3 regions of the Chryseobacterium sp. Marseille-Q8038 genome follow, and region 1 is predicted to be linked to each of the others. Evidence: riboswitches for the same ligand, from Rfam matches in the RefSeq annotation. Region 1 holds a riboswitch; each other region holds the start of a gene.
What was found. Region 1 has a riboswitch for cobalamin ahead of prpB (methylisocitrate lyase). Riboswitches for the same ligand answer to the same signal wherever they lie in the genome.

Region 1 (10,240 bases):
ATTGAAATAGCGATGAACTGTACCTATTACCACCAGATCATATCCCTTCCCTTTCAGCTGATCAAGAATCATAGAACTGTCTGATAAAAACACCGCTTCATCACTATGACTGATCTGATCTTTGATTCTTTTTGAAAAATAATAGTCTACTGCAAAATCCTGAGACCCTTTCATAATATCCATGAAAGCCTGAGCAATTTCTGCGTGCGTGTCTATTTCTATGTAAGCTATTTTTTTCACAGGTTGGCGAGAGTTATATCTTAGGTTTTGGCTAAAGCCAATGGAATCTTTATTTTTTTGTTAAACGGCTCTTAAAACCCGTTTCTATTGATGAACATTTACAACGTATAAAAAATCATTTTCTACATCTTCAGCCATTTCTTTTTCAACATTTTCCAACGTTGATCATTAACCGCTTTTTGTTCTTCTTTAGTAATTTTAAGCTCCAGTTTCTTTGATCTGCAACTCTCATAAGATTTGATAATATCAAAGAAAAATGAAGCAGATTTGCTTTTCATGGCTTCTTTGGAAGAGGCAATATAAGCCAGAAACCTGTTCAGTCCCAGGAAATAAAAATACCTTCCATAATAATCTGCCGGACGTATGGTGTAATCAGCTCCTTTTACTTTAATCAGTTTCACATGAAGCTCCGGAAGCACCACTTCTTTCCATCCCAGATTATCGAGTAATATGGAATCAATATTATCCCAGCCCAATGTTTCCCTTAAACCACCGATCTGAACAAAACATTCTTTACGGTAAGCTTTCATAGGGCCTCTTACGTGATGTTTATTGGAATTCCCTTCATACACCCAGTTTCCGTCTTTTTCAATATACAGAAGTCCTCCTACCAGCCCATATTCAGGGTTCTTGGCGAAAGCAGTTTCTACTGCTGTCAGATAATTTTCCGGAAGGATGATATCGGCATCAAACTTACAGATGATATCAAACTCAGCCATAGATTGGGTCTGAAGTCCGTTTTTAAAAGCATGAACCACTTTAGATCCCGGCTGATGTTCAGATTTCTGAAGGTTAACGGTTTCAAAACGGGAATCAGTTTCGGTATATTTCCGGATGATTTCAGGTGTTTTGTCTGTAGAACCATCGTTTACCACCACTACTTTAAAATCTTTACAGCTTTGCTGTTGTAAAGAATCAAGAGTAAACGGGAGGTTGTCTTCTTCGTTATGGGCAGGAATTATAATTAAAAACCTCACGGAATTATAAATGATTAATGATGAGTGATCAATGATAAGAAGCTTTTTAGGATATCTGTTATCATTGATCATTCATCGTTGATAGGATTTATTTGTTATGCGGTTTCAGCATGTTTTTCGGATCAAGGATTTCATCCAGTTTTTCCTGAGAAAGAATTCCTTTTTCAAGAACAAGGTTGTAAACGCTTTTTCCAGTTTCCAATGCTTCTTTTGCAATCTGTGTAGACTGTTTGTACCCGATATAAGGGTTCAATGCTGTTACAATACCGATGCTGTGTTTCACCATATTCAGGCAAATTTCTTTATTGGCAGTAATTCCTACCACACACTTGTCACGAAGGGTATCTAAGGCATTGCAAAGGAAGTTGATATTTTCCATAATAGCATGAGAAAGTACCGGTTCCATTACATTCAGCTGTAATTGTCCTGCTTCTGCAGCAAAAGTTACGGTAAGATCATTTCCGAATACTTTGAAACAAACCTGGTTTACCACTTCCGGAATCACCGGATTTACTTTACCTGGCATGATAGAAGATCCTGGCTGCATTGGTGGAAGATTGATTTCAAAAAGACCTGCTCTTGGACCTGATGAAAGTAATCTTAAATCGTTACAGATTTTTGACAATTTCACGGCAAGACGTTTTGTTGCTGAAGAGTAGATTACGTAAGATCCTGTATCAGGAGTAGCTTCTACTAAATCCGGAGCTGAAACAATCGGAAATCCTGTAATCTGAGCTAAGTTTTTAGCACAAAGAGTGGCATATCCTACCGGAGCGTTTAATCCTGTTCCGATAGCCGTTGCGCCCATGTTTACTTCTACGAAAAGGTTTGCATTGTTATTCAATTTAGAAATATCCTCTTCCAAAGTAGCAGCATAGGCTTCAAACTCCTGTCCCAAAGTCATTGGAACGGCATCCTGAAGCTGTGTACGTCCCATTTTGATAACATCGTGAAACTCCTGTCCTTTGGCGCGGAAAGCGGTAATAATCCTTTCCAGTTTTTCTACCAGTCCGATATTCATCTGAAGCAATCCCATTTTGATTGCTGTAGGGTAAGCATCATTGGTAGACTGAGAAAGATTGATATGATCATTAGGTGAACAGAATTCGTATTCTCCTTTATTTTTTCCTAATTTTTCCAATACGATATTGGCAATCACTTCATTGGCATTCATGTTGATGGAAGTTCCTGCTCCACCCTGAATCATATCTACCGGAAACTGCTCATGATATTTCCCTTCTACAATTTCATCACACGCTTCTGCTATTTTAAAATACAGGTTTTCGTCTAGAAGCCCTAGTTCATAATTGGTTTTAGCAGCTGCTTTTTTTACAAAAGCCAATCCTTTTATGAAATCCGGATAAGAAGACAAAAGCTGTCCTGAAATTTTAAAATTGTTGATAGCTCTTTGTGTCTGAACCCCATAATAAGCATCTAAAGGCACATTCAGTTCGCCTAATAGATCACTTTCTTTTCTGAAATTTTCCATTACAGATATTTTACTGTTTTTGATCGTTTAAAGATAGCAAAAACGCATCTAACCGATGCGCTTTAATTTGAATTATTTTACTGGATATTTTTGATTTAAAGCTTGTAGTGTTGCCCATGTTTCGGCATCCATGATTCCGTCATAATTTTGTGGACGGAAGTGGTACTGGAATGCTTCAATGGTTTTCTTCGTAGCATCATCCCAGGTTCCGTTAGGCTCCAATCCGTATCCAAATTTCTGCAATGAAGTCTGAATAAGGAAAATAAAGCTGGATTCATTATATCTTGCCGTAATGTCTGCCTGTGCTGCCTCAAGATAAGTTTGCTTGGCTGCTTCATCATACCACATTCCAATCTGGTATTCGTCATATAACTTTTTCCATGGGAACATAGGCCCCGGATCCTGTTTTCTTGTAGGAGCAATATCTGAATGAGCAAGTACATAATTAGGCTGAATCTGATATCTTGTTACAATATCTTTAACCAGTGCTGCCACTTTTCTTATCTGTTCATCACTAAAAGGAGCAAAGGTTCTTTTACCTGCACTATCTGTAGTATAACCTGCATTTACAATTTCAATCCCAATAGAAGTATCGTTGAGATTCTTGTCATTTCTCCATGAACTTACTCCTGCATGGTATGCTCTTTTGTTTTCATCTACCAACTGATAGATTTCATTATCTCCTGTATTATTTACGAGATAATGAGCGCTCACCGCCTGCTGGGTAAGAACGGTAATAGATTTATCATCCGGAATTGCGGTATAATGTAATATCAGATAACGTTGCCTGAAATTTTGAGCAACCGCAGGAAAATAAGTCTTTACCACTTTATAGCCACCTGGTTTTGCAGATACAATAGAACCATAACTTATCGTATTATCATTTTTTGTTGGGTCTGCTATATTAGTAGTAAAAAAATCTACTCCATGATCAGAAACTACTTTTGGTTTTGGAGCCACCGGAGGGGTTACCTTAACCGTTGGTTTCGCCTGTGTTATTGGGGTTTTCGGTTTGTATGTATTTTTTTTTACATTTTGTTGAGAAGTACAAGAAAAAACGAATGTGCTTAATCCGATGATATATAATGTCTTACGCATCAGTTTGGTTTTTGAATGATTTATTACTTCAAAAATACACAAAATTTTCTTGAATTTTATTTGGTAAATAAAGAAATCTGTTCTATATTTGCACTCGCAATAACGGAACAACGATCATTAAAAAATAAACAAAAAGGAGGGTTGCCAGAGTGGTTAATGGAGCAGTTTGCTAAACTGTCGACGCGAAAGTGTCGCAAGGGTTCGAATCCCTTACCCTCCGCTGTTTTTTTATATATTCGGGGCGTAGCGTAGTCCGGTCATCGCGCCTGGTTTGGGACCAGGAGGTCGCAGGTTCGAATCCTGCCGCCCCGACTGTTTTAGTAGTTTTCTCAAAACTACTCAATGGGTGCGTAGCTCAGCTGGATAGAGCATCTGCCTTCTAAGCAGACGGTCAAAGGTTCGAATCCTTTCGCGCTCACTTAAAGACTTACTGGAAACAGTGAGTCTTTTTTTGTGTTTACTCTTAATCAAAAATCTTTTTATAGCTCACAAAATAGAGCATCCCGATTTATAATCGGGACGGCAAAGGTTCGAATCCTTTCGCGCTCACAAAAAATTTATAATTCGAAATATTGCCCCAACCATTCATCAAAATGTTCTTTATGCTTATCCTGAGCAGCTTTAATCAATAAGTCAGGTTCTTCAATCTGGCTTAGCCCATAATCTCCTTTCATCCAGGCTAAATATTCACTTAACCCTTCACTCTCTTCATAATCATCTTCCTCTTTATAAAAATAAGCCTCATCAAACCCTACTGAAATTTCATTGTCAAAAGTGAGCAGATGCAAAAACTGCAGTATATTTTCAGCCACAATGTGAACACCGCCTTCATCCCCAAAAACAACCACAGGCATTTTATTTAAAGGCTGCTCTACTCCGTTATTCCAAATGGCATAGAAGGAACCGGAACCATTCGCCTGTGCAAAAGGCAGTAAACTATTCAGAAAACTTTCATCCTCACTCCAGCTTTTTAATCCGGATTTATCATCAATTAAAACACCAAAACCTTGTGAATAATTTTCATACGAGGAAATAGTATTCTGAAAGTAGATCAATTTTTCCAGTTCTACCGGAATTTCCTGCAGATTCAAGTTTTGTTTAAATTTTGTAATTTCTACCATGGTCAATTATATTCGGTTAATAAGATTTATAAAATGAAAATAGAACAGCAAATTTATTAACTATCTTTAATTTTATGGTCATATTTTATATTAATTTAACAACACAAACAAGCTGTTCTACTCCCAAAACATAGATTACAACTAAAACATTTTCAATACATTAAATTAAAAAAACTATTGATTACATAAAATATCTTTTTCGTTATTATAAAATACTTATATTTACCACCAAGGAGTTCTTAAAACCTTCTTTATCAACCGAAACTGGTTACACTTAGCTGTGTATTAAAAGGGAATCGTGTGTAAATCACGAACTGTCGCGCAACTGTAAGTAACATACAAAAAGTTTTTATCAATTGATATCCACTGTATATTTTTTATATGGGAAGGATGATAAAAACAGTTACAAGTCAGGAGACCTGCCTATTTCGTATTGACGATGCTTTCGCGATTTGAAGCTTACAGTCAGGTATGATGCGATATGGATATAGTACGATAACTTTTTTATCAAACTGTGTTATTTTTTGAGATGAATATGAGCGTACGTTGCGTACTTCTCATGATTCTGTAGCTCATTCGTATCCCCTTTCCGTAATTTTTCTTTCTTAATAAAGCACCGCGAAGTTTACAGAGAACTTTTTATAGGATTTAATCAATGTAAAAAGGGATAAGGTGTACCAAAGCAATTTTAATTATTCGTGGAGTTTCAACAGGTTTATTTTACAAACCTGTACAATCAGAGTTTCTCAAAATTCCCAACATCTGCACAATGGGAAAATTTCTCAACTCCTTTCCTACTTTTTACTTTTTACTCAAAAGCGATGTCTTTACAGCTCTTCCGCTTCTTTAATGATAAACAAATTTCAACTCAACAATAAATATTATAATGATCAAAAATGAAAATTGGAAGTCGCCCGGCTTAAAATTCCGGGAGGCTATGGAAAAAGAAAATCCCCTTCAGATTGTTGGAGCCATCAATGCAAACCATGCATTATTGGCACAGCAGGCTGGTTTTAATGCCATCTATCTTTCAGGAGGAGGTGTTGCTGCAGGGTCTTTAGGAATTCCTGATTTAGGAATTACAACTCTGGATGATGTACTCATAGATGTTCAGCGTATTACTAATATTTGTGATTTACCACTTTTGGTAGATATTGATACAGGATTTGGGCCTTCTGCTTTTAATGTTGCCCGAACGATAAAATCATTAATCAAAGCCGGAGCTGCTGCCATTCACATTGAAGATCAGGTGGGCGCAAAACGTTGCGGACACCGCCCCGGAAAAGAAATCGTAAGCAAAGAGGAAATGGTGGACCGGATTAAAGCCGCAGCAGATGCCCGTACTGATGAAAATTTTGTGATCGGAGCCAGAACAGATGCTTTTGCCAGTGAAGGACTGGAAAAAACACTAGAAAGGGCCATCGCTTATAAAGAAGCCGGTGCAGATTTCATTTTTGCTGAAGCAGTTCCTGATTTAAGCTTTTATCAAAAATTTGTTGATGCTACTGGGATTCCTGTACTAGCCAATATCACGGAATTTGGAATGATCAAAATGTACACTGTAGAAGAACTGAAAAATGCAGGTGTAGGACTCGTCCTCTACCCTCTTTCTGCCTTCAGAGCTGCCAATAAAGCTGCACAGAATGTATACCAACATATCCGTAAAGACGGAACACAAGCCAATGTGCTAGCTACAATGCAGACAAGAGAAGAACTCTATCAAAGTATTGGCTACCACGATTATGAACAAAAATTAGATAACCTTTTTAAACAAAATACTCATGTCAACGAATAGCGAACCAACATTTAAGCCTAAAAAAAGCGTAGCACTTTCCGGAGTAACAGCAGGTAATACCGCTCTTTGCAGTGTAGGAAAAAGTGGAAATGATCTCCATTACAGAGGTTATGATATATTGGATCTTGCAGAGAGAGCACAATTTGAAGAAGTTGCTTACCTGCTTATTTATGGTCAGCTGCCCACTGAAGCTCAACTCAAAAACTATAAAGCAAAATTAAAATCATTGAGAGGCCTTCCTCACTCTGTAAGAAATATTTTAAAAAGTATTCCGGCAGCTGCCCACCCAATGGATGTCATGCGTTCAATGGTTTCAGCAATTGGAAGTATTCAGCCGGAAAAAGATGATCACAATGTAGCCGGAGCAAGAGATATTGCAGATAAATTATTAGCATCATTCAGTTCCGGGCTTTTATACTGGTATCACTATACCCACAATGGTAAAGAAATCAATGTAGAGACTGATGATGATACTATTGGCGGACATTTCCTTCACCTTTTACATGGTAAAAAAGCTCCTGATTCATGGGTGAAAGCAATGGAAATTTCCCTTAATCTGTATGCCGAACATGAGTTTAATGCTTCTACTTTCACCGCACGTGTCATTGCCGGAACCTCATCAGACTTTTATTCCTGTATCACAGGGGCTATCGGTGCTTTGAGAGGCCCTAAACATGGGGGAGCCAATGAAGTGGCTTTTGAGATCCAGAGCCGATACAATTCTCCTGATGAGGCAGAAGAAGATATCAGAAAACGTATTGCCAACAAAGAAGTAATTATAGGATTCGGACATCCTGTTTATACCCTGTCAGACCCAAGAAATGTAGTCATTAAAAAAGTAGCTAAAGAACTTTCCGAAGAAGCCGGAGACATGCTGTTGTATAATATCGCTGAAAGGCTGGAAACTGTGATGTGGGAAGAAAAGAAAATGTTCCCTAATCTGGACTGGTTCTCCGCAGTATCTTATCACCTGATGGGAGTTCCTACCCTGATGTTTACTCCACTATTTGTGATTTCAAGAGTCACAGGATGGAGCGCACACATTATTGAACAAAGACAGGATGGGAAAATTATCCGTCCAAGTGCCAATTATACAGGTCCTGAAAATAAAGACTTTGTATCTATCGAAAATAGAAAATAAAAAATCAATTCATAATTAAACTAAAAAATAAAGATGTCATCACACATTTCAAACGAAAGGCCACAGCCGGATCAGGTATTAACAGATATTGCAGATTATGTATTACACTATGAAATCAAAAATGATTTAGCATGGAAAACAGCCCACTACTGTTTATTAGACACGATCGGTTGTGGACTGGAAGCACTTACCTATCCTGCATGTACCAAACTTTTAGGACCCATTGTAAAAGGTACCATAGTTCCGAATGGAGCTAAAGTTCCGGGTACACAATTTCAGCTGGATCCAGTACAGGCTGCTTTCAACATCGGAGCAATTATCCGTTGGTTAGATTTCAATGATACCTGGCTGGCCGCTGAATGGGGACATCCTTCAGATAACCTGGGCGGAATTTTAGCAACAGCAGACTGGCTTTCAAGAACAAATATTGCAGAAGGAAAAGCTCCGCTTAAAATGAAACAGGTTCTGGAAGCGATGATCATTGCCCATGAAATTCAAGGAGTTATCGCATTGGAAAATTCATTCAACAAAGTAGGTTTAGACCATGTATTATTGGTAAAATTAGCCTCTACAGCCGTTGTCGGAAAACTGATCGGCTTAACCCGTGATGAACTGATCAATGCCGTTTCATTAGCATTTGTAGACGGACAGTCTTTAAGAACATACCGCCATGCTCCCAATACCGGAAGCCGTAAATCCTGGGCTGCCGGAGATGCTACTTCAAGAGCAGTACGTTTAGCCCTTATTGCTAAAACAGGTGAAATGGGTTATCCATCCGTATTAACAGCAAAAACCTGGGGATTCTATGATGTGTCTTTCAAAGGAAATGAATTCAAATTCCAGAGAGAATACGGTTCTTATGTGATGGAAAATGTATTGTTCAAAATTTCATTCCCTGCAGAATTCCACTCTCAAACGGCTGTAGAAGCAGCTATGACCTTACACGATCAGTTAAAAAAATCAGGAAAATCTGCTGAAGACATCAAAAAAATAACAATCCGTACCCACGAAGCATGTATTCGTATCATTGATAAAAAAGGACCGCTGAACAACCCTGCTGACCGCGACCACGCTATTCAGTACATGGTAGCGGTTCCACTGATCTTCGGAAGGTTAACAGCCGCTGATTATGAAGACAATATAGCAACAGACCCAAGAATCGACATTCTTCGTGATAAAATTGAATGTGTAGAAGATGTACAGTTCACTACAGATTACCATGATCCTGAAAAACGTTCCATTGCCAATGCTTTAACGGTTGAATTAAACGACGGAACTGTTTTAGACGAAATTGTTGTAGAATATCCAATCGGACACAAACGCAGAAGAGACGAAGGAATTCCTGAACTGATCAAGAAATATAAAGTAAACCTTGCCAGAATATTCCCGGAAAAACAACAGAGAATTGTATTAGAAAACTCTTTAGAATATGATACTCTTGTCAACTTAGATGTCAACGAATTTGTTGATCTGCTGGTAATATAATGTACTAAAAAGTTGAGAGTGAAATGAATATTTACTCTCAACTTTTCACTCTCAATCTAAAAATCATGTCACAAAAAGTAAAAATATTAATCAACGGAAATTTTACAGAAAGTAAAGCAACAGAACACCTTCGCGTAGAAAACCCTGCAACACGGGAAACCCTTGCAGAAGTTCCACTCACGGAACTGGCTGAAATAGATCAAGCCATAGAAGCTGCTCAGGAAGCTTTCAAAACATGGAAAGAAGTAGCTACCCCGGAAAGAGCAAGATTGTTCTTAAAATACCAGCAGCTTTTAAAAGAAAACCAAAAAGAAATTGCTGAAATCCTTTCCAGAGAAAACGGAAAAACATTCCCGGATGCCATGGGAGATGTATGGCGCGGAATTGAAGTGGTAGAACATGCCTGCAACATTCCTACCCTCATGATGGGAGAAACAGTAGAAAATGTAGCAAGAGGTGTTGACACCTACAGCTATATCCAGCCACTTGGAGTATGCGCAGGAATTACACCCTTCAATTTTCCTGCAATGATCCCTTTATGGATGTTCCCTATGGCCATTGCCTGTGGAAACACCTTTATTTTAAAACCTTCAGAACAAACTCCCATGACCTCTATGAAAATGGCTGAGCTATTTTTAGAAGCAGGTTTTCCTAAAGGAGTTCTGAACATTGTTCACGGCTCCAAAGATCAGGTGAATCATATTCTGAACCATCCGGAGATCAAAGCCATTTCATTTGTAGGTTCTGTTCCTGTAGCAGAGCATGTTTACCGTACAGGAACCGATAATCTGAAGAGAGTTCAGGCTTTTGGCGGAGCAAAAAATCATATGGTAGTCATGCCGGATGCCAATAAAGAACAGGTTGTTAACAATCTGGTAGGAGCTTCCTGTGGAG
Region 2 (10,240 bases), on a different contig from region 1:
TATAACCGGCATAGAATTCACGGGGAAATTTTTCGTATTTACGGATATTTTCGTTACAAAAATCTTTTGGAATCCCACAGACAGCGGGAGTAGGGTGCAAATCCTGAATAATGCTGTCCAGATCTTCTGGTTTTATACTGGTTTTAAAATCGGTTCGTAAATGTTTGATATTACCGGAAATATGGTCATAAGTTTCCGATTGTTGTACCGTATCCGAATAGTTTTTAAGGATATCCTGAATGTAAGTCGTAACCGGCTTCTGTTCTTCAATTTCTTTTTCAGACCATTCCTCAGATACAGGAAGAGTTCCGGCAAGAGCCATGGTTTCAAACTGGTGAGTCGTTTTATTAAACTTTCCTAATACTTCAGAGAAAGCACCCATCCAGGCATTTTGTCCGTCATTAAACAAGTACCTGAAAGCATTGGGATAGGATTCACATAGATTTTTAAAGCTCTCTTTATAATTGATGAGTGTAAAGTCTGTAAAGATCTTTCTTCTGGAGTAAACAAGCTTTGGCAGATTATGATCTTTAATCACCTCAATCACTTCCTGTAGTGTTTTGCAGTATTCTTCTTTAGTTTCGGCAGGAGAATTTGTAGAATCATTGGTTAGGTCTTCATTTGTAATTGAAGTATGGGAAAATTCTACAGAGTTAATTTCAAAAATATCTCCGCTGAAGCTAATTTGATCTAAGCCATTATAGGAAAAAAAGCTGACTGCATTTTTTGAGCTTTTTTCATCAGCAGACAGAAGTCTTTCATCGAAAGGAAGTTTGAAATAAATCATGAGTTATGAAGGATTTTGAAAATCATCAGCGGGAAATAATACAGGAAATTCCCAGGTTGATTTTCCTTTCTGCAAAGGTATTATTAGTCTTAAAGATGTCAAAATAAAAAGAGCTTAAATTTATTTTAAGCTCTTTATTTTTTATATGTTGTTACAACTTATCTGTGAATAATATTATTTGTCATGGTTGTATGGTTGATCAAAACACCCTTTTCATCACGGATTTCAATTTCAGAAACATGCATCGTTTTGCCTTTTCTGATAAAACGTGCTGTAGCCGTTACAATGCCCTCTTTTTTACTTCTTAAATGGTTAGAATTGATATTGGTTCCCACTCCGTAATATTTTTCGCCATCGATAAAAATATTAGACAGGCTTGAACCCAAAGTCTCAGCTAAAACACAGCTCGCTCCTCCATGCATGATTCCAAACGGCTGGTGAGTTCTTGGAAGAACAGGCATTGTTGCGGTAAGGGTTTCATTTTCGAGATCAATATCGATGAATTTTATTTCAAGTGTCTTGGCAAGAGTTACGTCTCCCCAGTTATTGATGAATGCTAATATTTCTTCTTTTGTCTGACCTTTCATTTTTATAATTGATAATTAATTTTGCCTCTTGCCTCTAACTCTGTTCGGTTCCCATAATATTGGGATTCCAGTTTTCCGGAACTTTAGGAACAATATCGTTTTTCACGTAATAGTCCTGAATTTCCTGCATAATTTCTGAAAAAGGTACTGATGCTATCCTTTCGTAAGGAATGGTGTAGCCCAGGTAAACAATGTTTCTTTTAAAATCACCTGCTGCCAGTACAATAGGAACTTTTGCAGCCAAAGCCATATGATAGAATCCTTTTCTCCATTTCGGAACCCAGCTTCTGGTTCCTTCCGGAGTAATAACAAGGCTGAAATCTTCTTTGGAAAACTGGTTGGCTACGAAGTTTACAAGATCATTTTTCTGGCTTCTGTCTATACCAATACCTCCAAGTCCTTTTACGATACTTCCATACCAGGCCTTGGTGTGTGCATCTTTAATGATAATTTTCAGAGGTTTTTCCAAAGACCAATAGGCGAAATTTCCTAAAATGTATTCCATATTATGAGTATGCGGTGCTACCACAAGGATACACCTGTTGAGATTGTTTACATCGCCCTGTAGAACGACTTTCCAACCTAATACTTTTAACATTGCTTTGCCTAACAGCTTTTTCATAGATTTCTTGAATTAAAAACAAAAAAGTATAACCAAACTTTGGTTATACTTTACAAATATATTGAAATATTATTGCTCTTAAAACAAACCGCTAATTAAATCTACGATTTTCATTACGAATTCCATTGCAAATTGTATCATGATGAAGCTGTGTTTTTGGTTGATTGGTTATTAAATTTTAGCTTTACGAAATTAAACCTTTTTTTTCACATAAGAAACTAAATAGAGCTTTATTTTTACTTTTCTGAGAGAAGAAGGGTGTGAATTTCAAACGGTTGCCATCCACTCACACCTTCTACCACTCTCTGAAGTTAATTATTTAGTTTGTATGGAAATTTCGTTTTTTCCGTCTTTGATTTTGATGTCCATATCTTTATTTGATTTTTTGATATTGGACACTGCAGAATCAATAACTTTCTTTGCCTGGTTGTTCGGAACCTTTTTTCCATTTACGATGATACTGTCCTTATCATCAGAGTTGTACTCAATACTGGAACCGTTTACCGTGATTTTATTTTTTTCAATTCTTACATTGTTGTTGTCTTCATCCTGGTCCTGATCTTCATCATTGATACCGTCTCCGTCTAAATCTCCATCCATGTGGATACGGTCTTTATTCATAGAGATAACTACTGCTTTTTGCGGAACTACAAGTTCATAATTAAGGCTGTAATCTCTGAATCTGTGTTCATATGGATATTTGATGTAATTGGGAAGTAATATTTTGTTATTTACCACTTCTACAGGAACAGTCAGCTGGATTGGGAAATTATAGCCTTTTCCTTCTTTTTTAATGATCAGATAAGGTGTTTTGATATCCGGTTTTCTGGTTACATCTACAGAAATATAATCTTCTTCATAAACTGTTCTTTTATCAGAATAAATATCATTGTTGTAACCTTTGAAATTCTGAGGAATGTTGATTTGTTTTACATCTACATACACTGTATCTGAAGTAGTGTTGATGGCTACGTTTTCTACATCTTCCTTGTTTCCTTTGTAAATCATGTCTTTTTTAGCCATGCTGATTCCGAAGTAAGTTCCAAGTCCGATCAAAAGAAGGAATAAACCACCTACAACCCATCCGATATTTCTCAGTTTTGTTTTCGGAGAGAAGATCTTGATGCTTAATAAGCTGAAAAGGATTGCCGGAATTAAGCTTCCGATCACCATCATCGCAGCCAGTACTTTATCAAGTCCCTGGTCATCCATGTAGAATCTGATTTCATTAGCTCCGGGGAAATCTGTATCCATTCCGAAAAGTCCGAATAATACAAATACTCCAATAATACTTCCTACAGCCATTAATACAAAGAATCCTCCTACGATATACTTGAATACATTCCAGATTCCGCTGCTTGCATTGTTGATATAAGGTTTGTTTTCTGTATAGATTTCTCCGACCCTCTGAGTAGATTCATTGGCAAATTGTACCAATTTATTAGACTCATTCTTAAGATTGTCGAAGTTCATAGGCTTTCCCTGCATTTTCAGGAAATCTGCTGCGGTTTCAGCTTTTGGAAGTACAATCCAAAGGATTACATATAAAAGACCTATTAATGAAGAGGAAATTGCTGCAGTGAAAATCCCTAATACGAAGATTCCCAGCCAGATTGCTCTCATGGTAGTAATATCCATTCCTACATATTGAGCTAAACCTGCACAAACCCCTGCTACTTTTTGTTTTTCCGGATCACGGAACAATTGTTTTTTATCGGTATAACCGGTTCCTGAATTATTTTTTCTGGTAGATGTTTTTTCAGAAAAATAAGCCTCTTCCTGTTCTTCGATTTTTTCAGGGCTTCCGATCTGTGCGATTACCTTTTCTACATCGGTATCGTTGATCACTTCACGTTTTCCTAAAGAATCTTTGAAAATCTCCACCATTCTTATTTCTATGTCATGCATTACCTCATCTGCTTCTGAAGCTTCAAGTGAGCTTCTCAGTGCATTCAGGTAATCGCTGAGCTTTATATATGCGTGTTCTTCTATGGTAAAAGAAAAACCTGCGAGTCCTATTGAGAGTGTCTTGTTCATAGCTTTGTTTTTTAATTTTGTTGGGTGATTTGGTTTACTGAGGCTGTCAGCTCATTCCATGTATTTTGAAGTTCATCCAGGAAAAGTTTTCCTTTTTCTGTGATCTGATAATATTTTCTGGGTGGTCCTCCTGTAGATTCTTCCCATCTGTAAGAGAGAAACTCTCCGTTTTTAAGTCTTGTAAGAAGAGGGTAGAGGGTTCCTTCCACTACATCCAGTTTTCCTTTTTTCAGTTCGTCAATAAGATCGGAAACATACATTTCGCGGTTATTGATGAGACTTAGAATACAGAATTCCAGAATTCCTTTTCGCATTTGCGCTTTGGTATTTTCGGTATTCATCTTTGATAAGTTTTGTTAATTAGTTATATAATTTTCGAAGTTCGGAACCTAGCTAGTTGTACCTATTTCGATTTTACATTACAAAGATATGTAAATAAAATGGTATTATGCAATACAAAGTAGTGGAATTTTTAAAATAAATTATTTAATGTATTGAAAATCAATACAATAATTTTTATAGTCAATTTTGAGTAAAACGGATTTTACAAGAAAATGTCTGAAAATATTTAAATTTTTAAATAGAATTTTGAAAATTGGAGAGAAAAAATGATCTTTTATCACTTATCACTTATCACTTATCACTCATTACTCATATCATAGCCCCGATAGCAGCGGTTACCCCACAGCAACCAGGGCGTCGTAGAGAAGCGAGGAGTATGAGCGGATAGCGGGAAACAGCTTCTTACTAATAAATATTCTTTTATTAGAGAAACATATATAGAGAATGAGATTTTGAGATCGGTATTAGGATTCGTATTTTTGTTAGGAAAAAAACACCTAAATCATTTACTATTACCATGAATTTATTCAATAAGTATAAGCATTTACCGGCTTTTGTTTTACTAGGACCTGCCTGTTTTGGACAGTATCAGTTTGAAGTTAAAAATGCATCGAAGAGTTATGATGCCATCATCCAGGTGGAGAATTGCTATGATGGACAATGCAGCGGAAAAGGAACTGTAGAATTGTACGATCATAAAAATACAAAGGTGCAGACTTTTATATCTGATCATCTGGTGCTGAATCTGAATCAGGGCGAAAAGCTAATACCGGGAAAAATGCTTCCGTTAAAGAATGAACAAAGCCCTGTGATCATTGATGATTTTAATTTTGATGGAACAGAGGATATAGCAGTAAGGAATGGTAATATGGGAAATTACAGTTCTGCCTCTTATGATGTATACGTATTCAACAGTACAAGAATGGCTTTTGTGAAGAGCAAGGAGCTTACGGAGCTTGCTTCCAATTCCTTTGATATTTTCGAAGTTGATGCTAAACGTAAACGCCTTATTACTTTTGGGAAATCAGGATGCTGTGATCTTTTTACGACAGAATATGCTGTAATTCCGAATAAGGGACTTGATAAAGTCTTTGAAAAAGAAGAAGATATGACCGTTGAAGGACGCGTGAAAGTAACCACTAAAGAAAAGCTTAATAATAAATGGATTACCAAAATAAAGGTATATCCTTCAGATCAATATAACAGAAATAAGAAGTAAGATGAAAATTCAGAAAGAGATAGATTTTATCCTGGCTGTAGATGCGCTTAAAAATGTACAGCGAAGAAATTATAATGCAGACGATTCCCGAAGAGAGAATACGGCGGAACATTCCTGGCAGATTATTATTCTGGCTCAGATCCTTTATCCGTATGCTAAAAACCGTGCGGATATTGATCTATTGAGAGTGATAAGAATGCTTTCCATTCATGATCTGGTGGAGATAGAAGCCGGAGATACTTTTATTTTTGACGAAAAAGCAATGGTAGGTAAGTTTGAACGAGAGAAAGCATCTGCTCAAAAGATCTTTGGAATTCTGGATGAACCTTTGCGTTCAGAATTCTTTAATCTATGGCTTGAATTTGAAGATGAGAAAACACCGGATGCTATTTTTGCCTGTGGAATCGACAGAATCATGCCGTTTATTTTAAATTCCCATACCACAGGAAAAAGCTGGACGGAAGCCGGAGTTACCGAAAAACAAATCCGAAATATGCTTGAAAATGCCATTAGCAGAGCATCGGATGAAATGGGAGAGGCTTTTGAACTTTTACTGAACAGAAGTCTGGAAACAGAAAAAGTGTTGAAATAACCTTAATGAAAATGAAAAGAATCGGGCGGCCAGAGGCCGCCCGATTCTTTATTTATAGTATCTGGATTGGTTTCTTGAATTCGTCAATCGCTACAAAAGTAAAATCACCTACGATGGCTTTCTCTCTTTCATACGAATACATCTGCTCTGTGTAAATTTCAACGTTCACTTTCATACTGGTTTTTCCCACGTATGAAACTTTCCCAATCAGTTCAACAATCGTTCCGGCAGGAATCGGTTTTTTGAAATCTATTTTGTCGCTGCTTACCGTTACCACTCTTTTTCTGGCAAAACGGGTAGCGGTAATAAAAGCTACTTCGTCCATCAGCTGCATAGCCGTACCACCAAAAAGGGTATCATAATGATTGGTTGTGTTTGGGAAAACCGCTTTAAAGATTCTGGTTTCGGAGGCTTCAATTCTTTCTTCTGTAGTCATATTTCATTATTAATTAAAGCGAAATGAAATAATATCAAACAACAGAATAATAACAGGAAATTCGGAAATTCCTGAAACAATTCATCAGATCAATACAACTTCAGATCGCGAAAGTTACTTGTTTAAGAAAAAGGCAGGTCTCCTGACTTGTAACATCTTTTATCTCCTTCCCATGCCTCGCACAGTGGATCTTTGATAAAGATTTCAGTTACTTACAGTTGCGCGACAGTCCGTGATTTTCACACGGTTCCCTTTTAATCTGCAGTGATGCAGAACCAATTTCTATGATGAATAAGCGTAAAACTTTTTCGGGTGCAAAAATAATGAATTTATTCCGGATTATGATAAATAATCTGGCTGATTACTCTTCCTTTTTTGATTGTCCAAAGAGTTGTGTATCTGTTTTCTCCTGAACCATTGATCATATAAAGGAAAATATTATCGTTGTCAAGGGAAGTTACTCCAATGTTCTCAAAATCCATGGTAGGCTGGAACATATTTTTGATGGCTTCTCTTACAAAAACAGAACCTCTTCCGGGCTGTTGTACTCTGATGGATTTGATTTCAGTCATTCCTTCAGGAAGATCATTTCCTATTCCCCATGGTTTTACTTTATCAATGGTAAGAATTTTTCCTTCAGCATCTTTTTCCTTTTTACGGTATCCTGCATTGGAAGGATAGACATCAATCACTACTTTGCTTCTTTGGGCGGTAGGGATTTTAGGATCGGAATTGTCTGTGAAAATAATTGATCTTCCGTTTTTAGATTTAGAAGGAGTATACGCGGGAAGCTGATCTACATAGGCAATACGCCCTTTATTCACCATTCCTTCTTTATCAAGAGTTTCATAACGTACAAAAGGCTTGTCATCATCCTGTTTTTCCGGATATTTGATCCAGATCCATTCTGTTTCTCCCGGAGCCGGTTTTACATAAACAAAAACATCTCCTTTACGCATACGGATCTTGTCTACAATTTTTCGGTAGTCGTCTTTATGTACACGTACGTTGGCATATCCTTCTTCAGCTTTTACAACTCCAAAAGGAACTTTTGTCTGCCCTTTTACAAAAGCTATAGATAAAATACTGAATGCGGATAAATAGAATGCTTTATTTATAAAAGTCATCATGAAATTTTTTTTGATCCCCAAATATATAAATTAAATACTTTTCGGGAGATAATTATACCGCTGCAGTTCTTTAAAATCTTGTATTTGTTTTAGATGGCCGTCAGAAAGCAGATATAGGTGGTCTGAAATATCCAGAACATCCTGGTAATTGTGATCAGAAATAATAAAACCTTTATACTTTGACTGCTGACGAATGATTTTCTTTAATTCTTCACAAACTTTTGGAGAAAGGCTATGGAATGGTTCGTCCAGTAAAACAAAATCTGTTTCAGAGTAAGTGATCATCAGGGATTCAATAATTCTCTGTTCGCCTTTAGAAATATTTTTAATTTTTTCATGAAGAAAGGGTTGTATGAATTCCAGGGCAAACAGTAAATTGGTGTTTTCTTTATTACAGAAGAAAGGAATCAGGTTTTTAACGGTTTCATATTTAGGTAAAAAAAGGTCTTGAGGCAAATATGAGATTCTGTTTTTTCTGTCTGATATACTTTTCAAAACCTTGTTGCCACATTTTATAAACTGGGTATCACCGCTGATAACCCCGAAAATAATTTTTAATAAAGTTGATTTTCCACTTCCATTTCTGCCCAGCAGCCCTGTAATCTGTCCGGTTTCGCATTCTATATAAACATCCTGCAAAATTTTCCTTTCATTGAAGGACTTTGTCACACTATCAACATGCAGTTTGCTCATAAAAACAATGTTATAATTTTTACAATAATCCCCGATAATATCGTTCCTACCCAAAGAAAAATCCTCGAAAACCCTACATTGGCATAAAAGTAATATTCGTTTTTAAACCTTAATTCATAAATGAAATAGTGAAGAACAGGAAGGATTAAAAGGAAATTCAGTCCAAAATTTTTAATACTGAATGATGATAAAAAAGAAATCAATAAAGAAAATCCCAAAGTTGGAAACATTATTTTTTTATAAAAAATCCAGAGAATAGAAAAACTTTTGTTCATGGTAAAAATAAAAATGGAATATCTATGAGAGTGTATTTTTTACAGCATTAATTTCAAAAGTATTAAAAAAAGCACAATAATATCGAGTTTGTGTGGGAGATATTCCAAAAAATCTCTTATTTTTCAAGGGAATTTTAAAACTAATAAACATGACAAAAAAACTACTGTATGTATTCTCTTTTATTTTGGGAGTTTCCAGCTTTCAGGCAAACAACAAAGTAGAAGAAGAATCCCAACCCTTATTTTACTGTGATACCAATGCTCCCACTGGCGTGCAGGTGTCTACAACTCTTACCTCAGGAACTGTTACCTGGACTGCTGATCCCAATACTCCGAATAATTTTATCAGATATAGAATCCCTGGATCCACTATCTGGATGGTGGCTACTCCTGTAGCTGGGCAAAATTCTTATACTATTACTAATCTGCAGCCTTGTACAACTTATGAAGTGCAGGTGGTAAAAGTGTGTACCGTACAGGGAACATGGTCTACTCCTGTATTTTTTACAACAACGCTTAATTATTGTGCTAGTGCATCTACAGATACCAGCCTGATGCATATTTCCAATGTGACCGTAAATTCTGCAGGAATTACCACTCCAATGGTCAGTAATTCCGGGCCTTCCAATTATACAGATTACAGAAGTGATGTAAGCCGTAAGGTCAAGTTTTTTATAGGAAGTACAGGAAATACACTTTCAGTGACCAATACGTGGACGGGAACTCCGGGTACAGCCACTGTAACGGCATGGATTGATCTTAATGCCAACGGAATTTTTGAATCCAGCGAAAGAGTTATGGTGGCGAATAATATCACTCAGGCTGCTCCGGCAGTATCTGTTTTCACAATTCCAAGTTTGGCAGCAGTGACATTGTGTGGGGTAACCATGAGGATTGTTTCCAGTCAAACAATGCCAGCAGATGGCTGTAGTACATTTACCTATGGAGAAGTTGAAGATTATGGAGTAGATTTACTCAATCTCACCCTTGGAGTTGAAGAATCAGGGAAATCTGCAAAACCTGAAATTTATCCTAACCCTGCATCCGATGTTTTAAATATCTCAGGAATTTCAGACGTAACGGATTATGAAATTTATAATGCTGTGGGACAGAAAACGGGAGAAGGAAAAGTTTCTGACCATAAAGTAAACCTTAGTAATTTGTCCAAAGGAATTTATTTTATCCAGCTGAAAGATAAAGACAATACAATCCGATTAAAATTCATTAAGAAATAAAGATCAAAAAAGAGAGCACCTTCTAGTGCTCTCTCTTACTATTTGCATTCCATTAATTTCAGATGAATTAAATTCTCTCAAGTTCATCCGCATTAATTGTTGTTTTGAAAGTTCCGTAATTGACAATCACTTTATTGCGTGAAATTTTTTCAATGGTTCCTACGCTGGTGCTTCCCGTAATACGAACACGCTGCCCGATTTTCATCCACACTGCACGGTCGGTTTTACGCTGTTCTTCCAGTCTTTCATTGGTTTCTGCAATTTTTTCAATAACGTCTTCTTTTT
Region 3 (10,240 bases), on a different contig from region 1:
TAGATTACAGTCAATTCTGGCCGTATAATTTTCAGCATTACTTTTTTTAAAATCTGAACCCACCATCTGAATGAACCGGTGTTCTATACTTTTGAACTCTTCTTTTTCAGGAGGATAGCTTTTACTGGATTGAAGGGTGAAAGGAAGGCTTGGATCTAATAGTATTGCATTTTCACGGATCAGTAACTTTTCAATCTCTACGGCAAACTGAAAGTGAAAATCAAAAAGCATATGGTCTCCGATATTGAGGATCAACTGATTCCCATCGGTATTGACATGTAGATAGGTTTTGTTAAAGTCTGATTTCAGTTCTTCCAGTTTCATCATAAAATCATCTGTATTTTTAACCTGAACTCTTGCTGCCAGCTCAGCCGGATTATCGGCATGGCCGCCATACCCCGGATAGAATTTGAAAAACTTAAAGTCATATAAATGATCCGGAAATTTGAAATACCAGTATATGCCTAAAATCATAGAAGATTGATTGATAATTGTACAATAATCAAATTTAAATAAAATTTCATACTCCAAAACTTTCAAAACCCTTAAATTTGTCATCAATAAAAATTTACTTGGATGCTTAGGAACATTTCAATTGCGGCAGCTACTTTATTGTCCGTAGTTACAATCAATGCACAGAAGAACAAAAATACTCAACTGGAAAGACCCAAATTAGTTGTAGGTCTGGTAGTAGACCAGATGCGTTGGGACTATTTATACCGTTTTTATGGTAAATATGGAAATGACGGTTTCAAAAGACTTTTGAATACAGGATATTCTTTGAATAATGTACATATTCCTTATGTTCCTACCATTACGGCTTTGGGACATACATGTATCTATACAGGATCTGTACCGGCTATCCACGGAATTGCAGGAAACGACTGGACGGATAAGGAAACAGGAAAAGGAGTGTACTGTACTGCGGATGAAAGCGTTCAGCCCGTGGGAACCACCAATGTAAAAACAGGAAGCCATTCTCCAAAAAACCTTTGGTCTACTACGGTGACTGACGAATTAAGGCTGGCCACCAACTTCCAGGGAAAAGTAGTAGGAGTTTCTTTAAAGGACCGTGCTTCTATTCTTCCTGCCGGACATACGCCAAACGGAGCTTTCTGGTTTGATGACAGTACAGGAAACTTTATTACCAGTACCTGGTATATGAATGATCTTCCTCAATGGGTAAAATCATTCAACTCTCAGAACCTTCCTGAAAAATTAGTAGCCAACGGTTGGAATACTTTACTTCCAATCAATGAATATACGGAAAGTGCACCGGACAATTCGCCTTGGGAAGGCCTGTTGGGAAGTGCAAAAACACCTACTTTCCCTTACAGTAATTTAGCAAAAGACTACCAAACTAAAAAAGATAATATCCGCTATACACCTTTCGGAAATACGTTGACGTTAAAGTTAGCCGAAGCTTCTGTTGAAGGTGAAAAACTAGGCGGAGATGCGGTTACGGACTTTTTAGCCATCAACCTTGCCTCTACAGATTATGCAGGACATAAATTCGGGCCTAATTCTATTGAGGTAGAAGATGTGTATATCAGATTAGATCAGGATTTAGCAGAATTCTTCAAATATCTGGATTCAAAAGTAGGAAAAGGAGAATATACGGTTTTCCTATCTGCTGACCACGGTGGAGCACATTCTGTAGGATTTCTTAAAGAACATAAAATCACTACAGGTTTCTTCGGGGAAGATGTTGAAAAGAATCTGAACCAAAAACTGAAAGATAAATTCGGAGCAGATAAATTGGTCAATGCCATTGATAACTACCAGGTTTATTTCGACAGAAAAGTATTGGCAGATAGCAAGCTTGAATTGGATGACGTAAGAAACTTTGCTGTAAAAGAAATTGAGAAAGATCCTACTGTTTTATATGCTGTTTCTGTAGATAGAGTTCAGGAAGCGAGTATTCCGGAGCCAATTAAACAGAGAATTATCAATGGGATCAACAGACAGAGAAGCGGGGATATCCAGTTAATTTCTCACGATTCTATGCTTCCTCCATATTCTAAAACAGGAACTACACACAGTGTATGGAATTCTTATGACTCACATATTCCATTGATCTTTATGGGATGGGGAGTGAAACAAGGAGAAAGCAATAAAGAATATCACATGACAGATATTGCTCCTACTGTATCTTCTCTATTGAAAATTCAGTTCCCAAGTGGAAATGTAGGAAACCCGATCACTGAGGTTATTGGTAGATAAATCGAAAATTACAGATCATAAAAAAACATTCCTATCCGGAATGTTTTTTTATTTTTCAGAGCTTATGACGTTCTTATCATTTGCTGTATCTCTTTCTGAAACTTTTTATTCTGTTTTCTGATTTTTATAATAAAGTATAAAAGGATAACGATAAAAATGGATCCCAGCAGAACAGATACAATTTTAATGTAGCGATAATAAGATTTCAGATTTTTACTTTTCAAAGCAGTTTCCTTATTGTGATTGTCAATCACCTGATTAATGGACTTCAGTTCATTTTGCTTTCTTTTGAAACGCATTTCCAGGTATTTTTTATTATACTGCTGATAGAGTTTTTGCTGTCCCATAGCAAGATAATTATCGGCCAATTCTTTGTAAAGTCCTTCATTCAGAATAATATCTCCGGTATTTTTGCAAAGGCTTTCCGCTTTTAGTAAAAGGCTTATGGCAGATTGATTTTCATGTTTTTGTTTATGGATTTCAGCAATTCCTTTCAGGGCAAAAGCTTCCAGACTTTTAGCATAATTCTTTCGGGCGTAGGCGATAGATTGTAAAAAAGCTTCCTGTGCTTTATCAATTTGATTGAGATTAAGATAGCAATGCCCAATATTGTAATACACCACACTCATATTGGAATAAGTAATTTTCTTTACGGGAACCTTTTCATAATTTTGTATAGAAATCAGAAATTTTTCCAATGCAATTTCTGAATTGGACTGGCTTTTATAAATCATTCCTCTTATGGCGTAGCTTGCAGCCGTCTCACTATATCTTTCTGGATTTTTGGCCGGGATTTTTGCAATATACTGGTCAGCTTCATTCAATGTTTCAAGACTTTTGCTGAAAAGTTCCATTTGCTGATACTGTATAGCCACTGAGATCAGTACCCCTGACTGGCTTTTGGGATCATTGGTTTTCTGGGAAAGTTCCTTTGCTTTTAAAATATACTTTAACGATTCTTCAAAGTTCCTTTTAGCGATATTGGCTGTGGAAAGAATCATATAAAGATTAATAGAGGTCTTTACGTCATGAGATTTCTTTAATAATTGTTCCCCAATTTTAATGGTGTTATCAGGGTTGTCATAAATTTCAAGTTTAGCTTTTTTCATTAAGACACTGTCTGGTGTCTTTTGTGCTTTCGTAAAAGTATAAAAAGCGATCAGAAGCAGTGATAGTATTTTTAAAAATAGTTTCATACGGCTTTAGTTTTACTGATTTCCTGAATATAGGAATTGGGAGACATTCCGGTGACGGATTTGAAAACGGTTGTGAAGGCACTGTGGGATGAAAATCCTGAATACTCCGCAAGGTAGCTCACTTTATAGTTAAGAAAAGCAGTATCACTTCTTAATAACTGTACAATGTGATTGATCCTTAGTTTGTTAATATATCCGTTGAAGTTTTTTTCTTTATTATTGATGACTTCGGATAAGTACTTTGTATTGATTTCCATTTGTGAAGAAAGCATCGAAAGTGACATATTTTTATTCAGATAGCGGTCAGATTTTTCAAATTCTTCAAGCTTTTGGAGGATTTCATCTTCTTTTTCCCTGGATATTTTGGTAGATCCGGAATCTTTTGCTGCTGCAGGAGTTTTGCTTATTAAATTAGGTTGAGGTTTCTGGCTGATCTGTTTTTCAAAGAAATCAAATTGTTTTTTTAAATCTTTATTTTTGCTTGTAATGAGTAAAAAATAGGTAAAAAGGGCCATAACAATCAAAGATAAAATGATAATCAAAAACAGGGAAGACCTGAGTGATGTCTGTTTTTGAAATTCAATGTTTTTATTCTGGTTGGTCTCAACGAGTTTCACAAGATACCGTATTCCTTCTTTCGAACTTACATCTGTTTTTGTTTTTAAGTCAGTATAAAGTTTATTGTATTGATGGTATTTTGCATCATTATGAATAGCGTAGTAATTACGGGACAGTGATTCGTAAATTTTAATTTTTAAATTGTTGAAAGGAAGGTTTTCAATCAATGCAAGCCCGGTTTCCAGCTTTTCAATAGCTGTTGTATAATCCTGTTTCAGGAAATAATACTGGGATAAGTTCTCATAAGCCAGCCCTAGCAGAAAAGGTTTGTTTTTCTGATGTTCAAGATCTAAAATGACACTTTCTATAAGGAATTTATATTCAGGGAGTTTATTTTGCTTCAGTAGGTATGAAGACCGGAAAATCCTGTTTTCGATTTTTAAGATTTTCTTCTCTTCATTATGACCACTGAGGTATTGATTGCTTTTATCAAGGTTTTTCAATGCTGTTGGATAATCCCTGTTGATTCCGGAGTTCAAAGCCTGAAGCTGATACAGTTTTGCGGTAGTGACTTTTAAAGTGGGATCATTACTTTTAAGGAGTTTCTGATCAGATAAAAGATGAGAAATAATTCTTTTTGACTGGTTGTACAACCCCAGATTCTGATACTGATCCGCAAGATTATAATCACTGAAGACCTGCATGTCATAGGAAAGATCATTTGCCTGATTATTATCCTCTTTTTGAGCAAAAATATTCACAGACTGTACATAATCGCCCTTCATGGCAAAAGCTTGTGAAATAATATTTTGCAGCACAATTTTGTGTTCTGTATTCTGATCACTGACCAGAATTCCCTGGGTATAACTGATGCATTCGTCAGAATTTTGATAGAGCTTGAGAAATGCCTTATCGGCTAAAATAGTAAAGTCCGGACCGGACTGTCCATTGATACAATAAGAGCTGTAAATAAAAATAAACAGGAATATTTTTCTGCTGTTTTGAAATAATTTTTGTTCTGGTAATTTGTTTTTTGTGTTTTTTTGAATAATTCTGGTAAAATCCATATTCAAAATGTTGTTTTGTATCTGTTTGTTTATGAGTGTTTTAAAAATTAAATTCTTTTGAAATTCACGAATTATGAAAGCCTATTTCTTTGGATAGGCTAAATATTGTATTAATATTGTTTCCACCAATTCGAAACGCTAAATATAATAAAATATGAAAAATTTTTACAGAATGTCAATGAAAATATTGACGGCTTGTATTTTCCTTAAATTTTGTTTTGCAGGGGCACAGCTAACTGTAATAAGTTTAGGAAATTATAATGTAGGTGCAGTTTCTGATAATGGAATAGTAAGTATGCATACCAGCGCAGGAGGAATTTATAAATGGAATGCAGCAGGAGGACTTGTACAGATAGGTTCTATTTCAAACGGATATCCGGCTGCAGGAAGGACTATTGTTTCGAATGACGGAACGAAAATATCATCTTCCATTACCAATACTGCAACAGGATTTAATGAAATATCAACGTATGATGTTGCTGCTGCCACTTGGGTAAACCGGGGCGGACTTGTTCCTACCGGATGGGACGGAAGTGTAAGTTCTACCTGGGGAATGACTACCAACGGAAATACAATTGTAGGGCTGGGGTTTCTTACTGCCGCGAATGCCCACGCTGTGAAATGGGATGAAGTGAACGGAATGGTAGATCTTGGAAGTATTGTTTCCGGACGCAGTTCAAGAGCAAATGCAATTAATGCTACAGGAACAGTAATTGTAGGATGGCAGGATGAATCAAACGGTACGAGAAGCGGTGCAAAATGGCAGGATGGAGTAGAAAGTTTTATTACTGATAATAACGGAAATAATGTAGGGGAAGCAGGAGGGATTTCTGCAGACGGAAATACCATCATAGGATCGGCAAATCCTAATCCCTATGTTTGGAATACTGTAAGCGGGCTCACGTATATTACCCATCCTAATGCTTCTTTCAGTTTCAAAGGAGGTGCAACAGGAATTTCTGCTGATGGGAAAAAAGTTATCGGATATTACAGAGCATTTGGTGCTCCTCCCATGTCGGGAGAAGGTTTTATCTGGACTTCTGCTACCGGAAGGATTAATCTGAATGATTATGCAGCATCTTTAGGAATTGCAACGAATGGAGTAACCATGGGACTTCCTCTGGCTATTTCTCAGGACGGAAAGAAAATTGCCGGTTCAGGAACAAATGCTTCAGGTCAGATGATTGCTTTTTATCTGGATACTTCTGAATTTTTATCCGTCAATGATGCTGTAAAAGAAAAAAACAGCATAGGTATTTATCCTAATCCAGTTGCTGATATTCTATATTTTAAAGGAACAGGAAAAATAGAGAACGCAGAAATTTATAATATGGTTGGACAAAGGGTGAAATCATTCAATGCTGTAGAAGGACAGATTGATGTTTCATCCTTGTCAAAAGGAGATTATATTTTACAATACTCTGTGAAAGGAGGTAAAAAAGAGACTTATAAGCTGATTAAAAAATAACATATATAAATAGTAAAGTAGTGGGATGAATGGCTGTTTTCAATATTGAAAGCAGCTGTTCTTTTTTTGTTTCAGCTCATAAGAAGACCGGCTTTTTAAGCATACGTATGGTTTTGGGCGGATACATATAAAAAAACTATCTTTGCAAAAATTTTGGTTTCCAGTATTTTGGAATGAAAAGGGAATCGGGTGTAACTCCCGGACTGTCCCCGCAACTGTAAATCGCAACAAAAGTTTCTGCAAAAAACCACTGTATAAAAACGGGAAGGAGCAGAATGCGAAAGTCAGGAGACCTGCCGGAATTATAATTAAAAAAACATATTGCTTTCGGAGGAAAAGTAAAAAAGTATGGATATAAAAAGATCTTTAGTACTGCTTTTTTCATCGTATGGTTGCTTTCTTTTTGGACAAGAGAAAACCATCGATACTATTTATGTTTTCGACAACCAGATGAACAGGGTTAAACTTTTTCATCCTGTAAAAATAATTTCGGCGGAAGATGCCGAGAAAAACTCCAGTAATCTTTCGGAACTTCTGAGATTTCAGTCGCAGGTTTTTATTAAAGAAAATGGTCGTGGTGCTGTTTCTTCGCCTTCATTCAGAGGAACTACCGCTCAGCAGACAGCATTTGTCTGGAATGGGATTAATATCAATTCCAGTTTTCTGGGCCAGGGAGATATCAATAATATTGCTTTGTTTGGCTATGATCAGATCGGTATAAAAGCCGGTGGCGGAAGTGTGGTGTATGGAAGTGGTGCTATCGGAGGAAGTATTCACCTGAATAATACCCTTGATTTTAACAAAGGTTTTCATGGTTCTTTATTTTCAGAAGTTGCTTCTTTTAATACCTATAACAATTTTGTAAAAGGTTCTTACAGTAATGATAGGTTCAGTTTTAAAGCTTCCGGAAATTATTCTGTAAGTGAAAATGATTATCAGGTAAGCGATCTGAACTATATTAACCGAAACGGAAATTATTACAATACTACGTTCAATGCAGGAGCTTCCTACAAGATAACAAACGACCATAAAATTTCATGGCAGAGCCAGTTTTTTGATTCTTCACAGCATTATCCTGTGTATGAAGAAACAGGAACAAAGACAAAATATAAGACTCAAAGTGTAAGAAGTCTTCTTTCGTGGGACTGGAACAAAACAAATTTCAGCAACTCCTTTAAAGCAGCCTATACGGAAGAAAACTTTCAGTATTTCGGTTCACTAAATCAGCCTAAATCCAGTGGCGGAACCGGGAAAAATTATATCTTCAAAAATGATTTCAATTATTTCCTGAATTCAAAATGGAATTTTAATCTTATCGGAGAATTTCAGATCAATAAAGGAGAAGGGTACGCGAGTGGAATATCTGATGTAAGCAGAAATATCGGCTCAATTTCAGGATTGTTGAGGTATTTTGCTACGAAGGACTTGCGTTTTGAAGGTGGATTTAAAAAAGATTTTGTGGAAGATGTGAAGTCTCCGTTTATGTATTCATTCTCCGGAAAATGGAATGCCTTGAAATGGTATGATGTGAGTCTTAACGTATCAAAGAATTTCAGATATCCGTCATTTAATGATATTTATTATGAACCGGGAGGAAATAAAGATCTGAGACCCGAAACTTCTACTCAGTTTGATATGACAAATGAGTTCAAAATGGGAGATTTCAAACTTACTTTGTCTCCTTATTATATGAATGTGACGGATCTTATCGTATGGCTTCCCACTGCTTTGGGCTACTGGCAGGCATCCAATATCAATAAATTTGAATCTTACGGGCTGGAATCCCAGTTGTCTTTCAGTAAACAGTTTGGGAATCATAAATTCAGAGCGAATGCAGGATATTATTATGCAAAATCTATTGATAAAGAAACGAAGATGCAGAGACCTTACGTTCCTATGCACAGAGGGACGGCGAATATAGATTATGAATATGGTTTCTTTAAATTTTTCGCACAGGGACTGCTGAATGGTATTACCTACACGACAAGTGATGAAAAAAGATCAGATGCCATAGATCCTTATTTTCTTTTAAATATGGGTGTTTCTGCAACCTTAGCCAAAAAATATACTTTAGGGTTTAAAGTGAATAATCTAACCAATACATATTATAAAACCGTAGCTTTTTATCCTTTACCGAAAAGAAACTATAGTGTGTATGCAGCAATAAATTTTTAACAAATAAAATTGAATAAATTATGAAAATAACTAAACTTTTAACTGTACTCTTTGCAGTGGTATTATTGTTTAATATCTCTTCATGTACAAATGGTTCTGACGAAATTGAAATCTCCCCGATCACTTATCAGAACGGATATTTTATCTCTAATGAAGGGAACTTTAACAGCCAGGGAGCTAAAGTAACATTCCTGACAAGAGATTTAAGCCTGAAGCAGGATGATGTGTACGGTTATAACAATAAAGAAATCCTTGGTGATGTTCTTCAGACGATTGGTCTTAGCGGAAATAAGGCTTATCTTGTGATCAATAACTCAAACAAAATTGTTGTTGTAGACCGTTATACGTTCAAGAAGTTAGCAGTAATTACTGATCAGCTAGATAACCCAAGAGGAATTACTTTTGCGAATGACTTTATCTACGTTTCCAATACCAATTTCACAGCCAATACGAAAAGTGTAACGAAATATAAAGCTTCTGACTATTCATTTGTAAGTAAAATCAGTATGACTGACGTTTCTGATAAAACAGTAGAAGCAGGAGGAAATGTTTTTGTACAAAATGCTTCATCAGGATTTGGAAATAAGATTACTTATATCAATACTTCCAATGACAATAAAACTGAAATTACTGTTCCGAATGGTCAGATTGGAAATACGGTGTCTTACAAATCTAATGTTTACACAATTTCTTCAACAGCTACAGATTCTTACATCTATAAGATTTCAAGTACAGGAACTCTTACACCAGTAATTACACTGACAGGAATTCCTAGTGCAACCAACCTTCAGATTGATAACGATAAATTATACTTCAGCTCTTCGAATAAAGTGTATACAACAAGTTTAGCGACTCCTGTAATTCCTACAACTCCATTGTTAACAGCTGCAGATGGAGGTCCTTATTTTACGCTTTATGGATTTAATGTAATTGATGGAAGAATTTTTGCATCAGATGTTAAACAGTTTACTCAGGACAGTGAAATGGTAGTGTATTCAGCAACTACGGGTAGCAAACTGGGATCTCTTAAAACAGGAGGTCTGGGTGCTAACGGAACTTACCTGAATCCATAATACCTTACAGTATATAAAAATATAATTTTTTATTTTTTCATCATTTGTGTTTTTTTCCGGCCGGTTTCTTCGAAACCGGTCGGCTTTGTTTTCATCAGTGAGCATAAAAAATCCGGCGGAATGGAACATTCCGCCGGATTTTTTATGCTTTTTATAAATTTACTTTATAATGTTAATCCCAGTTTCCCAGCCTCAGCAATAACAAACTTTGTGGCTTCTTCTTTTTCATTAGGAATTTCACCCTCCAGGATGGCTTCTTTGACTTTCTCTTTTAAGATACCAATTTCACGGCCTGGCTTAAGGTTAAACATTTCCATAATCTCTTCACCGGTAATAGGCGGCTGGAAATTTCTTACCTGATCCTTTTCTTCCACTTCTTTGATCTTTACCGCTACATATTCAAAGTTTCTTTTGAATTTTTCCTGTTTTTTGGAATTTTTCGTGGTAATATCTGCTTTGCAAAGGGTAAAAAGATCTTCA

Region 2: another riboswitch for cobalamin. It lies ahead of ACWPWS_RS14860 (acyl-CoA thioesterase); the one in region 1 lies ahead of prpB (methylisocitrate lyase).
Region 3: another riboswitch for cobalamin. It lies ahead of ACWPWS_RS15605 (TonB-dependent receptor plug domain-containing protein); the one in region 1 lies ahead of prpB (methylisocitrate lyase).

The regions. Positions count from the first base shown of each region.
Region 1 covers NZ_CBCOPN010000001.1:2,490,379-2,500,618, forward strand. The annotation lists gene ACWPWS_RS11540 (hypothetical protein) at 1-240, opposite strand, end outside; gene ACWPWS_RS11545 (glycosyltransferase) at 363-1,289, opposite strand; gene aspA (aspartate ammonia-lyase) at 1,306-2,706, opposite strand; gene ACWPWS_RS11555 (N-acetylmuramoyl-L-alanine amidase) at 2,779-3,804, opposite strand; tRNA gene ACWPWS_RS11560 (tRNA-Ser) at 3,940-4,024, shown strand; tRNA gene ACWPWS_RS11565 (tRNA-Pro) at 4,042-4,116, shown strand; tRNA gene ACWPWS_RS11570 (tRNA-Arg) at 4,149-4,222, shown strand; gene ACWPWS_RS11575 (hypothetical protein) at 4,362-4,925, opposite strand; cobalamin riboswitch at 5,174-5,366, shown strand; gene prpB (methylisocitrate lyase) at 5,812-6,720, shown strand; gene prpC (bifunctional 2-methylcitrate synthase/citrate synthase) at 6,707-7,861, shown strand; gene ACWPWS_RS11590 (bifunctional 2-methylcitrate dehydratase/aconitate hydratase) at 7,895-9,346, shown strand; gene ACWPWS_RS11595 (CoA-acylating methylmalonate-semialdehyde dehydrogenase) at 9,412-10,240, shown strand, end outside.
Region 2 covers NZ_CBCOPN010000002.1:201,809-212,048, reverse strand. The annotation lists gene ACWPWS_RS14895 (chorismate-binding protein) at 1-787, opposite strand, end outside; gene ACWPWS_RS14890 (PaaI family thioesterase) at 946-1,374, opposite strand; gene ACWPWS_RS14885 (1-acyl-sn-glycerol-3-phosphate acyltransferase) at 1,409-1,996, opposite strand; gene ACWPWS_RS14880 (PspC domain-containing protein) at 2,312-4,033, opposite strand; gene ACWPWS_RS14875 (PadR family transcriptional regulator) at 4,045-4,374, opposite strand; gene ACWPWS_RS14870 (XAC2610-related protein) at 4,893-5,594, shown strand; gene ACWPWS_RS14865 (HD domain-containing protein) at 5,596-6,186, shown strand; gene ACWPWS_RS14860 (acyl-CoA thioesterase) at 6,239-6,622, opposite strand; cobalamin riboswitch at 6,738-6,917, opposite strand; gene ACWPWS_RS14855 (hypothetical protein) at 6,952-7,752, opposite strand; gene ACWPWS_RS14850 (ATP-binding cassette domain-containing protein) at 7,783-8,445, opposite strand; gene ACWPWS_RS14845 (GEVED domain-containing protein) at 8,870-9,955, shown strand; gene ACWPWS_RS14840 (endonuclease MutS2) at 10,023-10,240, opposite strand, start outside.
Region 3 covers NZ_CBCOPN010000002.1:370,094-380,333, reverse strand. The annotation lists gene ACWPWS_RS15630 (hypothetical protein) at 1-474, opposite strand, end outside; gene pafA (alkaline phosphatase PafA) at 577-2,223, shown strand; gene ACWPWS_RS15620 (hypothetical protein) at 2,286-3,419, opposite strand; gene ACWPWS_RS15615 (helix-turn-helix domain-containing protein) at 3,416-5,044, opposite strand; gene ACWPWS_RS15610 (T9SS type A sorting domain-containing protein) at 5,199-6,512, shown strand; cobalamin riboswitch at 6,650-6,827, shown strand; gene ACWPWS_RS15605 (TonB-dependent receptor plug domain-containing protein) at 6,861-8,687, shown strand; gene ACWPWS_RS15600 (DUF5074 domain-containing protein) at 8,708-9,760, shown strand; gene ACWPWS_RS15595 (CCA tRNA nucleotidyltransferase) at 9,925-10,240, opposite strand, start outside.